Regions from separate parts of the Bradyrhizobium sp. cf659 genome, predicted to be linked through region 1. Evidence: predicted binding sites of a transcription regulator. Region 1 holds the regulator's gene; each other region holds the start of a gene.

The links. The regulator PhoB, encoded in region 1, activates phosphate uptake and scavenging genes when phosphate is short. The targets are predictions, from matches to a motif close to TGTCATNNANCTGTCAT.
Region 2: ugpB (sn-glycerol-3-phosphate ABC transporter substrate-binding protein UgpB) is a predicted target of PhoB. The motif match lies at 2,384-2,400, and genes of this name have one in related genera.
Region 3: BM118_RS05410 (DUF47 domain-containing protein) is a predicted target of PhoB. The motif match lies at 1,913-1,929, and genes of this name have one in related genera.
Region 4: BM118_RS18245 (YdcH family protein) is a predicted target of PhoB. The motif match lies at 1,820-1,836, and genes of this name have one in related genera.

The regions. Positions count from the first base shown of each region.
Region 1 is NZ_FOQJ01000003.1:237,775-241,769, forward strand. Features, by position in the region: gene pstB (phosphate ABC transporter ATP-binding protein PstB) at 1-663, shown strand, start outside; gene phoU (phosphate signaling complex protein PhoU) at 675-1,391, shown strand; gene phoB (phosphate regulon transcriptional regulator PhoB) at 1,414-2,121, shown strand; gene BM118_RS15165 (GcrA family cell cycle regulator) at 2,374-2,883, opposite strand; gene BM118_RS15170 (aspartate aminotransferase family protein) at 3,340-3,995, shown strand, end outside.
Region 2 is NZ_FOQJ01000010.1:57,550-61,544, forward strand. Features, by position in the region: gene ugpE (sn-glycerol-3-phosphate ABC transporter permease UgpE) at 1-82, opposite strand, end outside; gene ugpA (sn-glycerol-3-phosphate ABC transporter permease UgpA) at 82-963, opposite strand; gene ugpB (sn-glycerol-3-phosphate ABC transporter substrate-binding protein UgpB) at 1,013-2,329, opposite strand; gene BM118_RS30735 (CaiB/BaiF CoA transferase family protein) at 2,708-3,913, opposite strand.
Region 3 is NZ_FOQJ01000001.1:1,083,583-1,087,577, forward strand. Features, by position in the region: gene sugE (quaternary ammonium compound efflux SMR transporter SugE) at 1-210, shown strand, start outside; gene BM118_RS05405 (inorganic phosphate transporter) at 203-1,210, opposite strand; gene BM118_RS05410 (DUF47 domain-containing protein) at 1,226-1,870, opposite strand; gene BM118_RS05415 (branched-chain amino acid ABC transporter permease) at 2,027-2,995, opposite strand; gene BM118_RS05420 (branched-chain amino acid ABC transporter permease) at 2,997-3,860, opposite strand; gene BM118_RS05425 (ABC transporter substrate-binding protein) at 3,928-3,995, opposite strand, start outside.
Region 4 is NZ_FOQJ01000003.1:882,754-886,748, forward strand. Features, by position in the region: gene BM118_RS18220 (GGDEF domain-containing protein) at 29-751, shown strand; gene BM118_RS18225 (hypothetical protein) at 754-1,005, opposite strand; gene BM118_RS18230 (hypothetical protein) at 1,028-1,240, opposite strand; gene BM118_RS18235 (YdcH family protein) at 1,379-1,585, opposite strand; gene BM118_RS18245 (YdcH family protein) at 1,921-2,103, shown strand; gene BM118_RS18250 (NAD(P)/FAD-dependent oxidoreductase) at 2,216-3,319, opposite strand; gene BM118_RS18255 (sensor domain-containing protein) at 3,522-3,995, shown strand, end outside.

The DNA.
Region 1 (3,995 bases):
GTCACCGCGTTCATCGGCCCGTCCGGCTGCGGCAAGTCGACCCTGCTGCGCATCTTCAACCGGATGTACGACCTCTATCCGGGCCAGCGCGCCACCGGCCAGCTCATGCTCGACCAGACCAACATCCTCGACCCCAGGCTCGACCTCAATCTGCTGCGCGCCCGCGTCGGCATGGTGTTCCAGAAGCCGACGCCGTTCCCGATGACGATCTACGAGAACATCGCCTTCGGCATCCGCCTCTACGAGAAGATCTCGAAGTCCGAGATGGACGGCCGCGTCGAGAAGGCGCTGCGCGGCGGCGCGCTGTGGAACGAGGTCAAGGACAAGCTCAACGCCTCCGGCCTGTCGCTCTCCGGCGGCCAGCAGCAGCGCCTCTGCATCGCCCGCACCGTCGCGGTGCGGCCCGAGGTGATCCTGTTCGACGAGCCCTGCTCGGCGCTCGACCCGATCTCGACCGCCAAGGTCGAGGAGCTGATCCAGGAACTGTCCGAGAACTACACGATCGCGATCGTCACCCACAACATGCAGCAGGCGGCGCGCGTCTCCGACAAGACCGCCTTTATGTATCTCGGCGAGCTGATCGAGTTCGACGACACCAGCAAGATCTTCACGTCGCCGAGCGACCGGCGCACGCAGGATTACATCACCGGCCGGTTCGGCTGAGGAGACGGAACATGGGTTCTGAACATACCGCAAAGGCCTTCGACACCGACCTCCAGGAGCTCACCCGGCTCGTCGCCGAGATGGGCGGGATCGCCGAGCGCATGATCGTCGATTCCGTCGATGCGCTGATCCGCCGCGACGTCGCGCTCGGCCAGCGCGTGGTCGCCACCGACACCGAGCTCGACGCGCTCCAGAAGCGCATCGAGGAGCGCGCCGTGCTCACCATCGCCCGCCGCCAGCCGATGGCGGTCGATCTGCGCGAGATCGTCGGCGCCATGCGCGTTGCGACCGATCTCGAGCGCATCGGCGACCTCGCCAAGAACATGGGCAAGCGTGTCGCCGCGCTGGAGACGGATTTCCATCCGCTCAAGCTGTTCCGCGGCCTCGAGCACATGACCGACCTCGTGCAGCAGCAGGTCAAGTCGGTGCTGGACGCCTATGCCGCGCACGATCTGCCGGCGGCGATGGCGGTGTGGAAGGGCGACGAGGAAGTCGACGCCATCTGCACCTCGCTGTTCCGCGAGCTCCTCACCTACATGATGGAGGATCCGCGCAACATCTCGTTCTGCATCCACCTGATGTTCTGCGCCAAGAACATCGAGCGGATCGGCGACCACGCCACCAACATCGCCGAGACCGTGTTCTACATGATCGAGGGCCAGGCGATCACCGACAAGCGGCCGAAGGGCGACATGACGACCTTCGCCACGACGGTCCCGAATACCTGAAGACGCAAGGAGCGACGACACCATGGGCGCACGCATTATGGTGGTTGAGGACGAGGAAGCTCTCACCGAGCTTCTCCGCTACAACCTCGAAGGCGACGGCTATGACGTCGAGACGGTGATGCGCGGCGACGACGCCGACACCCGCCTCAAGGAACACATCCCCGATCTGATCGTGCTCGACTGGATGCTGCCGGGACTGTCGGGCATCGAGCTGTGCCGGCGGCTGCGGACCCGGCCCGAGACCAAGCAGCTGCCGATCATCATGCTCACCGCGCGCGGCGAGGAGAGCGAGCGGGTGCGGGGCCTTGCGACCGGCGCGGACGACTACATCGTCAAGCCGTTCTCGGTGCCGGAGCTGCTGGCGCGCGTGAAGGGCCTCTTGCGGCGCGCCAGCCCCGAGCGGCTCGCCACCGTGCTCGCCTATGGCGACATCGAGCTCGATCGCGACAAGCGCCGCGTGGCGCGCTCGGGCCGGCCGATCGACCTCGGCCCGACCGAATATCGCCTGCTGGAGTTCTTCCTGGAGCATCCCGGCCGCGTGTTCTCGCGGGAGCAGCTGCTCGACAGCGTCTGGGGCCGCGACATCTACATCGACGAGCGCACCGTCGACGTCCATATCGGCCGCCTGCGCAAGCTGCTCAATCTCGGCCGCGAGCAGGATCCCATCCGCACCGTCCGCGGCGCCGGCTACGCGCTGGATGATCGTTTTGCGAAGGCGGAGCAGACGTAAGTCAGGGCGAGTTGGTCTGGCGAGCTGTCGCCACGATATCGGTGTCGTCCCGGCGAAGGTCGGGACCCATAACCCCAAGGCGCAATTGTTTGTGCGAGAAGGGTAACTCCGAGCCCCTGTAACCACACCTGCTGGTGGTTATGGGTCCCGGCCCCCCGTGCGCAATTGCGCACTCGGCCGGGACGACATCGGAGTATGTCGAGCCGTCATCGCGTGACGGCGCCGTCTTTGCAATCAGCTAGATCCGCGAACTCACCGCGAGGGCTTGGCCGGAGCGCGCCGGCGATCCGCGGCCGGCTGATACGCCACGCGCGAGTGCTGGGCGCAGTAGGGCAGGCCCGACAGCGCCCTGCCGCCGCAGAAGAAGAAATCCGGGCTCGAGGGATCGCCGACCGGCCAGTGGCAGGTCGCCTCGTTCAGCTCCAGCAGCGACAGCCGCTGGCTCATCGGCACCACGTTGTCGTAGGTGACCGGCTCGGCCTCCACCTCGACCTCGAAGGCCTGCGCCAGCGCGGTGTTGCCGCGCGCAATGGGGCGGCTGACCCGCATCATGTGCTGCGCGGGGCGCGCCTTGCGCGGCCGCGGAGCCGCCGATGAGGGGCTCTTGGCGCGGCCGGACAGGCCGAGCCTGTGCACCTTGCCGATCACGGCATTGCGGGTCACGTTCCCGAGCTCGGCTGCGATCTGGCTGGCCGACAATCCGGCCTCCCAGAGCTTTTTCAACTGCTCGACGCGATCGTCGGACCAGGTCAAAACCGTCATTGCACCCTTTCCCTCGCCGTGCGGCTGCCATCCTGGCGCCTCGCGGCGAATGCCTAAGCCTCGAAAAAACCCGTGCCGTCAGAATCCCTTAAGGCTCGCCGGGCGCACCAGATGCGCCCGAACGTTTACGCCGGTACATGAGGACTTAGAGGATCAGAACTGCTGCACGAGATGTCGTATCTGACAAGCCAAACGCTACAATATGGCGTGACTCACGCGCAAGAGTCCGCCGACTCGCTTCCACATGTTCCGTGGCCAAAATCCCGCAAATTCGGCACCGCAAGACTACGGATTCAGCGTTTCGCGAGGCTTTCGGGCGGCATTGACACCCGGTTCACCAGGCCTAAGATAGTGGCGCGTGCCGCCCTTAAAAGGCGGCACGTTTCGTTTTCCGGGCCGGTCAATGGTGCGTTGCGCAATGCACGCTCACACCGTCCGCAACATCAAGTGACCGTCATGACTAACAGCGCAGCACCGCATTTGCTCCCCGTTTTCGCCAGGGCCGACCTCGGTTTCGAGCGCGGAGAGGGCTGCTGGCTGATCGCGACCAATGGCGATCGCTATCTCGATTTTACTTCCGGCGTCGCGGTGAACGCGCTCGGCCACGCCCATCCCGCGCTGGTCAAGGCGTTGCAGGAGCAGGCGACAAAACTCTGGCACATGTCGAACCTGTTCCAGAGCCCGGACGGCGAGAAGCTCGCCGTGCGCCTGTGCAATGAGAGCTTCGCGGACTTCGTGTTCTTCTGCAATTCCGGCGCCGAAGCGCTGGAGGGGGTGATCAAGCTGGTCCGCCATCACCACTTCTCCAAGGGGCATCCGGAACGCTACCGCATCATCACCTTCGAAGGCGCCTTCCACGGCCGCACGCTGGCGACGCTGGCCGCAACGGGATCTGCAAAATATCTCGAAGGTTTTGGTCCGCCGATGGATGGCTTCGATCAGGTGCCGCATGGCGACATCGAGGCCGTCAAGAAGGCAATCGGTCCGCAGACCGCCGGCATCCTGATCGAGCCGATCCAGGGCGAGGGCGGTGTGCGATCGGCGACGTCAGGTTTTCTCAAGGCGCTGCGCCAGCTCTGCGATGAGAAGGGCTTGCTGCTCGCCTTCGACGA
Region 2 (3,995 bases), on a different contig from region 1:
AGACCGGGAACGCGACGATCGCGATCCCGATCCAGAGAATGAAATGGGCGACGTAGCGCCTGATACCCTCGTCTTCGACCATCAGTAGGTCACCTTGCGTTCGACGAAGCGGAACTGGATTCCCGTCAGCACGATGACCATGATCATCAGGATCACCGATTGCGCCGCCGAGCTGCCGAGATTGCCGCCGAGCAGGCCGTCCGAATAGACCTTGTAGACCAGCGTTTCCGTCGACTTGCCGGGACCGCCGCGGGTCATGGTGTCGATGATGCCGAAGGTGTCGAAGAAGGCGTAGACGATGTTGACGACCAGCAGGAAGAAGATGGTCGGCGACAGCAGCGGGAACGTCACGGTCCAGAACCTGCGCATCGGGCGCGCGCCGTCGATCGCTGCGGCTTCGAGCACGCTTTTCGGGATGGCTTGCAGGCCGGCGAGGAAGAACAGGAAATTGTAGGAGATCTGCTTCCAGGCGGCGGCGAGGATGATCAGCGCCGCGGCCTGGTCGCCGTCGAGCAGCGGATTCCAGTCGACGCCCAGGCCGCGCAGATAGCGCGACAGCACGCCCAGCGAGGGATGCAGCATGAAGATCCAGAGCACGCCGACGACGGGCGGTGCGACCGCATAGGGCCAGATCAGCAGCGTGCGGTAGAGCATCGAGCCGCGCAGCGGCTTGTCCGCCATCACGGCGAGCAGCAGCGCGAAGGACAGCGACGAGACGGCGATGGCGAACGAGAAGAAGAAGGTCCGGACGATCGCTTCGAAATAGGCGCGATCCCCAAACAGCTCGACGTAATTCTCGAACCAGACGAAGCTCGTCGACAGACCGAAGGCATCCTGGAGCAGGAAGGACTGGATCACCGCCTGCAGGGCCGGCCAGTAGAAGAAAATCAGAACGATCGCGAGCTGCGGCGCAACCAGCGCGTAGGGCAATAGCTTTGACTGGAAAATGGCTTGCTTTTGCATGATGTCATGGGAAGCGGCAGGCCGGGTCGCGGCCTGCCGCTTCAATGCCTCACTTGACGGCGGTCTTTTCGAACTGGCGCAGCATGGTGTTGCCGCGTTCGACGGCGGCGTCGAGCGCCTGCTTGGCGGTCTTCTTGCCGGCGAGCGCCTGCTCGATCTCTTCCGACCAGACGTCACGCAGCTGCACCATGTTGCCGAGGCGCAGACCGCGCGAGTTCTCGGTCGGCTCCTTGTTGGTCAGCTCGAGCAGCGGGGTCTCGAGATAGGGCTGATCCTTGTAGAAGCCCTCGGCCTTGGCTTTCTCATAGGCCGCCTTGGTGATCGGCAGATAGCCCGAGGCCTTGTGGATATAGACTTGGCGATCGGTGTCGGAGAGGAAGGTCAGGAACTTCGCGACGCCCTTGTATTCCTCGGCCGACTTGCCGCCCATGACCCAGAGCGAAGCACCGCCGATGATCGAGTTCTGCGGCGCGCCCTTCACGTCCGGATAATACGGCATCGGCACGGCGGTGAAGGCGAACTTGGCCTGCGCCTTGACGTTGCCGAAGAACGCCGACGAGGTCAGGTAGATCGGGCATTCGCCCGAGGTGAAGCGGCCCTCGCCGGTGTTGGTGCGGCCGGCATAGTCGTAGACCTTGGTCTTCTGGAGCTCGACCAGGGTTTCGAGATGCTTGACCTGAAGCGGTCCGTTGAACTCCAGCACGGTGTCGAAGCCGTCGAGGCCGTTGGCCTTGCTTGCCAGCGGCACGTTGTGCCAGGCCGAGAGCTGCTCGAGATTGACCCAGGTGATCCAGGAGCCCGAGAAGCCGCAGGTGTCATGACCTGACGCCTTCAGCTTCTTGGCGGCCTCGAACGTTTCGGGCCAGGTCTTGGGAATCCCGACGTTCGCCTTCTTGAGCTCGTCGAGGTTGACCCACATCACGGTCGAGGACGAGTTGAAGGGGAACGACAGCATCTCGCCCTTCGACGTCGAATAGTAGCCGGTGATGGCGGGCAGGTAGATCTTGGGATCGAACTTCTCGCCGGCCTCGGCCATCAGCTTGTAGACCGGCTTCACGGCGCCGGTCGCGGCCATCATGGTCGCGGTGCCGACTTCGAACACCTGCATGATGTGCGGCGCGTTGCCGGCGCGGAACGCGGCGATGCCCGCGTTCATCGTATCGGGGTAGTTGCCCTTGTAGGTCGGGATGACCTTGTAGTCGGTCTGCGACGCGTTGAAGTCGGTGGCGAGCTTGACGATGACGTCGTTGTTGGCGCCGGTCATCGCGTGCCACCACTGGATTTCGGTCACGGCCAGGGCCGGAGAGGCCGACATGCCGACCGTGATTGCAAATGCGGCAGCTGCCCCAAAGTGTCGAAGAGCCATCAAGAAAACCTCCCTTGCCCGTCAATAAAGAAGCGCTTGCGCTAGCAGCGCCATATGACGTTCACATGACTGTGTAAGCGGCCGAAACGAAAGCGGCAAGCGCGGGAAAAGGGAAGCTGTCAAATAGGCGAAGACGCCGCGGGCAGCCTCCTCCATTCGCGCTGCACATGCGTGCTCGCGCCGCAGTGCGGCATTGGATGATGTGGGGCAGGCGAGGCCGCGGGTTCGAATACCTCTCCCGCTTGCGGGAGAGGTCGCGCCGAAGGCGCGGGTGAGGGCTTTCTCCTCGGGGGATTGTCCAATTGTGGAGACTCCCTCCCCCGCAAGCGGGGAGGGAGCGCACCCGCGCTGCCGCTCGATCTCGTTCTCTTCGAAGCCTTAGCGCTTGCGCTCGGGACCGCAGACCGTGCCCTTCTTGACCATCGCGTCGATCTCGGCCTTGGAATATCCGAACTCGCCCAGCACCTCCGCCGCGTGCTGGCTGAATTTCGGCGGCAGGCGGCGCAGGCTCGGCTTGCTGCGATCGAGCCGGATCGGCGAGGCCACGCCCTTGTACCAATCCTTCTCGATGACATCGCCGCGGGCGATCGTGTGCGGGTTGGTCAACGCCTGGTCGATCTTCTGCACGGGGCCTGCGGGCAGGCCCGCTGCGAGCAGGCGATTGCAGAGCGGCTCGGCCTCGTGCTGGCTGAACACGGCGGCCAGTTCGGCGCGCAGCGCCTCGCGATTGGCGATGCGGTCCTTGTTGCGGGCAAAGCGCGGATCGGTGCCGAGCTCGGGCTTGCCGATCTCCTTGGCGAGCTTCCTGAAGGTGCCGTCATTGCCGACGCCGATGAAGATGTTGTCGGTCTTCGTCGGGAAGATTGCGTAAGGCACGAGGTTGGGATGCTCGTTGCCGGTCAGGCCAGGCGGCTTGCCATGCATGAAATAGTTCGCGGTGTGCGGATGCATGATGGCAAGGCCGGTCTCGTACAGCGTCGTCTCCAGGAACTGGCCCTTGCCCGAGCGCTGCCGCTCCGACAGCGCCATCAGGATGCCGATCGCCGCATAGAGGCCGGTCGTGATGTCGACCAGCGGCACGCCGATCCGCATCGGTCCGCTCTCGGGCGAGCCGGTCGCCGCGATCATGCCGGTCATCGCCTGGATGATGGCGTCATAGCCGGGATTGCCGCCGCGCGGACCATCGGCGCCGAAGCCGCAGATCCGGCAATGTACGAGGCGCGGGAATTTCTCGCGCAGCACCTCGTTGCCGATGCCCCATTTCTCCAGCGTGCCCGGCTTGAAATTCTCGATCAGGACGTCGGCCGTCTCCAGCATCTTGAGCAGCACGACGCGGCCGCCCTCGGAGGCGAGGTCGAGGCCGATCGAGCGCTTGTTGCGGTTGATGCCGATGAAATAGGCCGCGTCCTCCTCGTGGAAGGGAGGGCCCCAGTCGCGCACCTCGTCGCCGGCGGGCGGCTCGACCTTGATCACGTCGGCGCCATGGTCGGCGAGGATCTGGGTGCAGTAGGGGCCGCCGAGCACGCGCGTGAGATCGATGACGCGCAGTCCGCTCATTGCACCCGTAACGGCTTCAGAACTCATGCCTTCGCTTCCCCTGTGTCGATCGTTGGTCACAGGCCTAGCGAGGTTTTTTTGCGCCAGCAATGGCTTGTTGCGTAGGGCC
Region 3 (3,995 bases), on a different contig from region 1:
CTCGCCGCGATGGCCGGGAGCATCCTCCTGCTCGGGCTGGCCCTCAAATCGCTGCCGATTGGAACCGCCTATGCGGTGTGGACCGGCATCGGCGCGGTCGGCACAGCGACGCTCGGGATCATCCTGTTCGGCGAGCCGGCGACCGCGTTTCGCCTCGCCAGCATCGGGCTGATCGTCGCCGGGATTGTCGGGCTGAAGCTCGTCACTTGACGAAAATCCTGACCGCCCACCAGGTCAGCGCCGCCACGATCGCCGAGGCCGGGATCGTGATCACCCAGGCATAGACGATTGAGCTGGCGACGTTCCAGCGCACCGCGGAGACCCGGCGGGCCGCGCCAACGCCCACGATCGCGCCGGTGATGGTGTGGGTGGTCGAGACGGGAACCCCGAGGAAGGTCGCCATGAACAGGGTCGCGGCGCCGCCGGTTTCGGCACAAAAGCCCTGCATCGGGGTCAGCTTGGTGATGCGCAGGCCCATGGTGCGGACGATGCGCCAGCCACCCATCAGCGTGCCCAGCGCCATCGCCGCCTGGCAGGACAGCACCACCCAGAACGGCACCGAGAATTCGCTGCCGAGATGGCCCTGCGAATAGAGCAGCACGGCGATGATCCCCATGGTCTTCTGCGCGTCATTGCCGCCATGGCCGAGCGAATAGAGCGAGGCGGAGGCGAATTGCAGGATGCGGAAGGCGCGGTCGACCGCGAACGGCGTCGAGCGCACCGAGGCCCAGGACACGACCGCAACCAGCATCATCGCCAGCAGGAAGCCGACCAGCGGCGACAGCACGATGGCGAGCACGGTCTTGGTCAATCCGCTCCAGACCGCCGCCGAAATCCCCGCTTTGGCCATGCCGCCGCCGATGAGGCCGCCGATGAGCGCGTGGGACGACGAGGACGGAATGCCGAGCGCCCAGGTCACGAGATTCCAGACGATGGCGCCGACGAGAGCCGCGAAGATCACCTGGGCATCGACGATCGAGGGATCGATGATGCCGGTGCCGATGGTCTGGGCGACGTGCAGCCCGAACACCATGAAGGCGACGAAATTGAAGAAAGCGGCCCACAACACCGCGAATTGCGGCCGCAACACGCGGGTCGAGACGATGGTCGCGATCGAATTGGCAGCGTCGTGCAGGCCGTTCAGGAAGTCGAACAGCAGCGCGACGGCGATCAGTCCGACCAGGACGGGAAGACCCAACGCAGCATCCACGGCGAGGCCCCTGCCCTAAACTTGTTCGATGACGATGCTGTTGATCTCGTTCGCGACGTCGTCGAAGCGATCGGCCACCTTTTCGAGATGGTCGTAGATCTCGACGCCGACGATGAAATCCATCGCGTTGCCGTCGCGATGCTTGAGGAACAGCTCCTTCATCCCGATGTCGTGGAGATCGTCGACCCGGCCCTCCAGCTTGGTCAGCTCTTCCGTGATCGCGGTCAGCATGGCGACGTTCTTGCCGATCTGCTGCATCAGGGGCAGCGCACGGCCGACCAGATTGGCGCATTCGATCAAAAGCCCGCCGATCTCGCGCATCGGCGGCTCGAAGGCGCGGACCTCGAACAGCATCACGGCCTTGGCGGTCTGCTGCATCTGGTCGATGGCGTCGTCCATCGAGGTGATGAGGTTCTTGATGTCGCCGCGGTCGAACGGCGTGATGAAGGTGCGGCGCACCGCCGTCAGCACCTCACGGGTGATGTTGTCGGCATCGTTCTCGAACTGGTTGACGCGCTGGCAATAGACCGGCGTCTCCTCGCCCCCGTTGAGCATGCCCTGGAGCGCGATCGAGCCCTGGATCACGGTCTGGGCATGGCGGTCGAACAGGTCGAAGAACCGTTCTTCCTTGGGCAGGAAAGCGCGAAACCATCGCATCATGGGGATAGACTACCGGTTGGAAGTGGCCCGGCCCGGGAGGGCCGTCACGAAACTGTCATAGACCATTTTCGATCCGCGCGCGCACTACCTCACGCCCGCGGAGCCGGATCATCCACCGCTTTCACCCAAGGGGTAAATTGACCTTAAATCAATTACTTAGAGCGAACGCCGGAAGTAATGCGCGATTTCACCGATGACGCCGCGGCGGAAGGTGAGCACGCAGATCACGAAGATCGAGCCCTGGATCACCGTCACCCACTGGCCGAAGCTCGCCAGATATTGCTGCATGGCGATGATCACGAAGGCGCCGACCACCGGTCCGAAGATGGTGCCGAGCCCCCCGACCAGCGTCATCAGCACGACTTCGCCCGACATCGACCAGTGTACGTCGGTGAGCGAGGCATTCTGCGCCACGAACACCTTCAGCGATCCGGCGAAGCCGGCCAGCGTGCCCGACAGGACGAAGGCCAGGAACTTGTACTGGTCGGTCCGGTAGCCGAGCGAGATCGCGCGCTGCTCGTTCTCGCGGATCGACTTCAGCACCTCGCCGAACGGCGAGTTGATGATGCGGAAGATCAACAGGAAGCCGGCGAGGAAGCCGACCAGCACGACATAGTACAGGACCGTCGGCTTGGTGAGATCGAGGACGCCGAACATGCGTCCCTGCGGAATGCCCTGGATGCCGTCCTCACCATGGGTGAACGGCGCCTGGAGGTAGATGAAGTACAGCAGCTGCGACAGCGCCAGCGTGATCATCGAGAAATAGATGCCCTGGCGGCGGATCGAGATGTAGCCGGTGACGATCGAGAGCACGAAAGCCGCGGCGATACCGACGAGGATGCCGAGCTCCGGCGGCAACGCCCACACCTTCAGCGCATGCGCGCTGCAATAGCCGGCCGTCCCCAGGAACATCGCGTGGCCGAACGACAACAGGCCGCCATAGCCGATCAGAAGATTGAAGGCGCAGGCGAGCAACGCGAAGCACAGCGCCTGCATCACGAAGAACGGATAGACCCCCGTGAACGGCACCGACGCCAGCAGCAGCGCCATCACCACAAACACGATCATCTCGTCACGCATCGCCCGCGGGGTCGTCGGCAGCGTATCGTCCGTCAAGGCTGTCATATCAGGCCGCCCTTCCCGTCAATCCCGTTGGCTTCACCAGGAGCACCAGCACCATCAGCACGAACACGACGGTGTTGGAGGCCTCGGGGTAGAAATACTTGGTCAGGCCCTCGATCACGCCGAGCGCGAAACCGGTGATGATCGAGCCCATGATCGATCCCATGCCACCGATCACCACCACGGCGAACACGACGATGATGAGGTCGGCGCCCATCAGCGGCCGGACCTGGTTGATCGGCGCCGAGAGCACGCCGGCGAGTGCGGCGAGGCCAACGCCGAGACCGTAGGTCAGCGTGATCATGCGCGGCACGTTGATGCCGAAGGCGCGGACCAGCGTCGGATTTTCGGTGGCGGCGCGCAGATAGGCGCCGAGCCGCGTCTTCTCGATCAGGAACCAGGTCGCCAGACACACGACCAGCGAGAAGACGACGACCCAGCCGCGATAGATCGGCAGGAACATGAAGCCGAGATTCATGCCGCCCCTGAGCTGGTCCGGAATGGCGTAAGGCAGGCCGGAGGAGCCGAAATAGTTCTGGAACACGCCCTGCACGATCAGCGCGATGCCGAAGGTCAGCAGCAGGCCGTAGAGATGGTCGAGCCCGGTCAGCCATTGCAGCATGGTCCGCTCCAGGATCATGCCGAAGATGCCGACGATGATAGGCGCCAGCAGCAACGCCCACCAGTAGTTGATGCCGCCGAGGTTCAGCAGGAAATAGGCGACGAAAGCGCCCATCATGTAGAGCGCGCCATGGGCGAAATTGATGATGTTGAGCATGCCGAAGATCACGGCAAGCCCGAGACTGAGCAGCGCGTAGAACGAGCCGTTGATCAGTCCCACCAGTAGCTGTGCGTAGAGAGCCTGCATCAGGATTAGCTTCCGCCACCAAAATGAAAGCCCGCCGGCGGCACGACCGCCCGGCGGGCCACGAGAGTTACTTCTTCACCAGCGGACAGGCGCTCTCGGAGAGCGGCCGGAACGCCTGGTCCGCGGGAACGGTGC
Region 4 (3,995 bases), 640 kb from region 1:
CCGCAAGCCTTCATTGAGCAGGATGCCCATGAAGAAACCAAAAAGGGCAAGCGCTGCGAAGGCCAAAAAGGGCCGGAAGATCAGTGCCAGCCGATCCAATGCCGCCCCCAAGCGTTCAGTCAGGCGTGGGGTCAAGGCGCCGCGGCGCGGAGCGTCGGCCGATGATGGGGGCAACGTCGCTGCCAAGGTCATCCGCGGCCTGCGGTCCAAGCTCAAGCAGGCCTTGCAGCGCGTTGCCGAACTCGAGGCGGCCGCCGACACCGATTTCCTGCTCGAGATTCCGAACCGGCGCGGCTTCGAGCGCGAGCTCACGCGCGCCATTGCCTACATGAAGCGATATCACGCCAGCGGCGCGCTGATCGTGCTCGATGTCGATCGGCTGAAGCCGATCAACGATTCCTTCGGCCACGCCGCCGGCGACGAGGTGCTCAAGGCGATCGTCGGCGCGCTGACGCGGCAGGTCCGCGCCTCCGACGTGGTCGGCCGACTCGGCGGCGACGAGTTCGCGCTGCTGCTGTGGAATCTCAACGAGACCGATGCCAAGGCGAAGGCCGCGGTCTTCGAGCAGGCGATCGACGAATTGTCCTTTGTCTTCCGCGACCAGCATGTGACCGCGGGCGCCTCTGCCGGCGTCGCATTGCTGGGGGCGCACTCCGACGCGGGTCGCGCCCTGGAGGAAGCGGATGCCGCAATGTATGTGCGCAAGGCGCGCCGGCGGCACGAGCCGCGGATCAGGCTCGTCAGCAACTGACTCTACAGCGTGGCCAGATCTTCCGGCACGTTGCCGAATTTGCGCAGCAGCGTGGCGTCGCCGAATTCGCCGGTCATGGGATCTCCGCTGCGGCAGAATGCGACCGCGCCGATGTGGCCGGCACCGCGCGCCAGAATCTCGGCGCGCCGCAGCGCAGCCGTCGAGGACTGACATTCCTCTGCGGCGCCGGCGACCGGTGATCCGTCGTCATCGATCAGGAAGGGCATTGCAACGTAGTAGGTGACGTCCGACATGGCGTTGCTCCGGTCATCAACATCAGGCGGCGCTGCTCCGCGCCTTGCTGCGAGAGGTCTCCGGAATGCAGCCGGCTGAAATCGCCGCCTGCAATTCCTCGAGCTCCGCCTCCAGATATTCGTTGGCCATGATCAGCGCCTTGATGGTGCTGCGCAGATTGCCGTCGCACATCGCGATCGCCTGATCGCAGGCCTGTTCATAATGGCTGTTGTCCAAAAGGGCGGTTGCCGACATCTGCGTTGTCCTTGCTGGTTCCTTGGGCGCTTCTCTGGGCGTTTCCTGGGGGCGTTGGATGTTAGAATGTTCCTATTTTGTTCTTTTGGAGTCAAGCGGATTCACCTGCGGCGCCCTGCCGCGAAAAGCCGCTGGGGATCAGGCGATGATGTCAGGCGTGATCTGGTCTTCGATGAAGGCGATGCGGTCGCGCAACAACAGCTTGCGCTTCTTCAGCCGCTGTAACCGCAATAGGTCGGGGGCAGGCGATTGATGCAATGCATCGATCGCGGCATCGAGATCTCGGTGTTCCTGCTGCAACCGGGCGAGCTCGGCTTCGAGTTCGCGCTCGTCTTCATGGGTCATGTCTGCGGTGGCCGAAAAACCGGTAGGCGTGAGATTGAGATTAAGGCTGTGGATGCCCTGTGGAAATTATCGTCCTTGCGCGCCGTGACCGCAAGCGATCTCGGGCCGTCGCTCACCGATCTCTCGCAAGATATTTCGACGGTTCGCTGCGGCGCTTGCGCAAGCGCATTGATATCATGGATTTTTCCCAACGTGGTTCCTTACTCACGCTTCGTTACATATGAATTTTCAAAAATGACATTGCGACGACGGATATTCGTCGACAGAACGAATCGGTGATGTACACTTGCTCGTCCGGATCGAATCCAAGGTCACCCCTACCGAGGAGGTTTCGAATGACAATTCAGGCACATCTGGTTGAATTGGAACGGAAGCACAAAACTCTCGAAAACGAATTGCACGAAGCTCTCGTGCACCTTTCAACAGACGACCTGCAAATTGTTGAGTTGAAGCGCCGGAAGTTGATGGTCAAGGACCAGATCGAGCGTCTGAAGCAAACTAGCGACACGCTTCACTAGTAAACCCCGTAACAGTGCAAAGTTTGATCGTACCCTTTCAGGCAGGGGTGAGACCTGTTGCGCTCATCCCTGTTGGAAGGTGCAAACCGCGCAAGGACATTTGCGCGGCGTCCTAGATTCCTGCGAGCTCGGCGACGTGATCCGCGATCGCGAGCGAGGACGTCAGTCCCGGCGATTCGATACCGAACAGGTTGATCAGGCCTTCGACGCCGTGATCGCGCGGGCCCAGCATCAGGAAATCCTGCGTGGCGACCGCCGGCGGCACGATCTTCGGGCGGATGCCCGAATAGCTCGGCATCAACGCGCCGTCAGGCAGCGTCGGCCAGTATCGCCGGATTGCCGGATAGAAGCGATCGGCGCGTGACGGATCGACCTCGTAGTTGATCGTCTCGATCCACTCGACGTCAGGGCCGAAACGCGCCTGCCCTGCCATGTCCAGCGTCAGATGCACGCCGAGGCCGCCGGGCTCGGGCACCGGATAGATCAGGTGCGAGAACGGCGCCTTGGCATTGCAGCTGAAGTAATTTCCCTTGGCGAGATAGGCCGGCGGAATCCGGTCCAGCGGCATGCCGTCGATGTTGCGCGCCACCGTTGTCGCCGCCAGGCCCGCAGCGTTGACGAGCAGGCTGCATTGCAGCGCCATCGGTGCCTCGCCGCCGGCCTCGACCTCGATCACGCCGGCGGCCGCCTTGGCGCGGATCAGCGGGGTGTGAAACGCGAAGGCCGCGCCGGCTTCCTCGGCCTCACCGCGCAGCGAGAGCATGTAGGCGTGACTGTCGATGATGCCGGTCGAGGGCGAGAGCAGCGCGGCGTCGCAGGCGAGCGCCGGCTCCAGCGCGCGTGCGGCCTCGCCCGTGAGCAACTGCATGTCGAGCACGCCATTGGCCTCGGCGTGCGCCTTGATCGATTGCAGCTTCTTGGTTTCCTTCGCATTGGTCGCGACGATCAGCTTGCCGCAATTCTTATGCGGGATGCCACGCTCGCCGCAGTAGCGGTAGAGCGCGTGCTTGCCGCTGACGCACATGCGCGCCATCCAGCTCCCGGCGCGGTAGTAGATGCCGGCATGGATCACCTCGCTGTTGCGCGAGGAGGTGATGGTGCCGATGGCCTCGGCTTCCTCGAGCACGATGACCTCGCGCCCGGCCTGGGCCAGCTTTCGAGCCACAGCGAGCCCGACCACGCCGGCTCCGATGACGATGCAGTCGACCCTATCCATGGTTGTGCAGGAGGTTCGCTGGAAGCGCCGGTGGCATCAAGCCCGGGAACGAAGGCGCGGGGTCGTTTTCCGTTAAGGAAGCATTTATCATGTCAGGGCAATTGCCGTATTTCACGTGACATTTTTCTGTTGCGCGTACAGGCGTTTACCCGATCCAAACCCGTGAAGCCAGACAATCCGACGTTGAAATCGCGGGTGGCTGATGGCTGAGAAGAACTGGCACGCGGACAGCACGATGCCGATTGCTGTGCAGGCCGTCGTGTGCCTGGCCGGCACGGTCGCGCCTGCGCGTGCCTTTGCGCTGTCGGACAGCTTCGCTCCGCCGAGCTCTCTCGACAGGCTCGATCCCAACCTGATCTGGGAAGCCCTGATCGGGGGCATCGTCGTCTGCGCGTTCCTCGTGGCAATCGCGTTGTGGATCCACTCTGCACTGCGCCGGACCAGGCGGTTGCAGCTGCGGCGCAACGCCTTCGTCTCCTCCGCCATGAACAGTCTCAACCAGGGCGTGGTGATGACCGATGCGCAGCGGCGCATCATCTTCTGCAACGACCGCTATCTCGAGCTCTACGGTCTGACGCGCTCGGATGTCTGGGCCAACATGAACGGCTACGAGCTCCTCGAGCTGCGGCGCAAGCGCGGGGTCCTCGGCGACGTCTCTGACGACGAGTTCTACGAC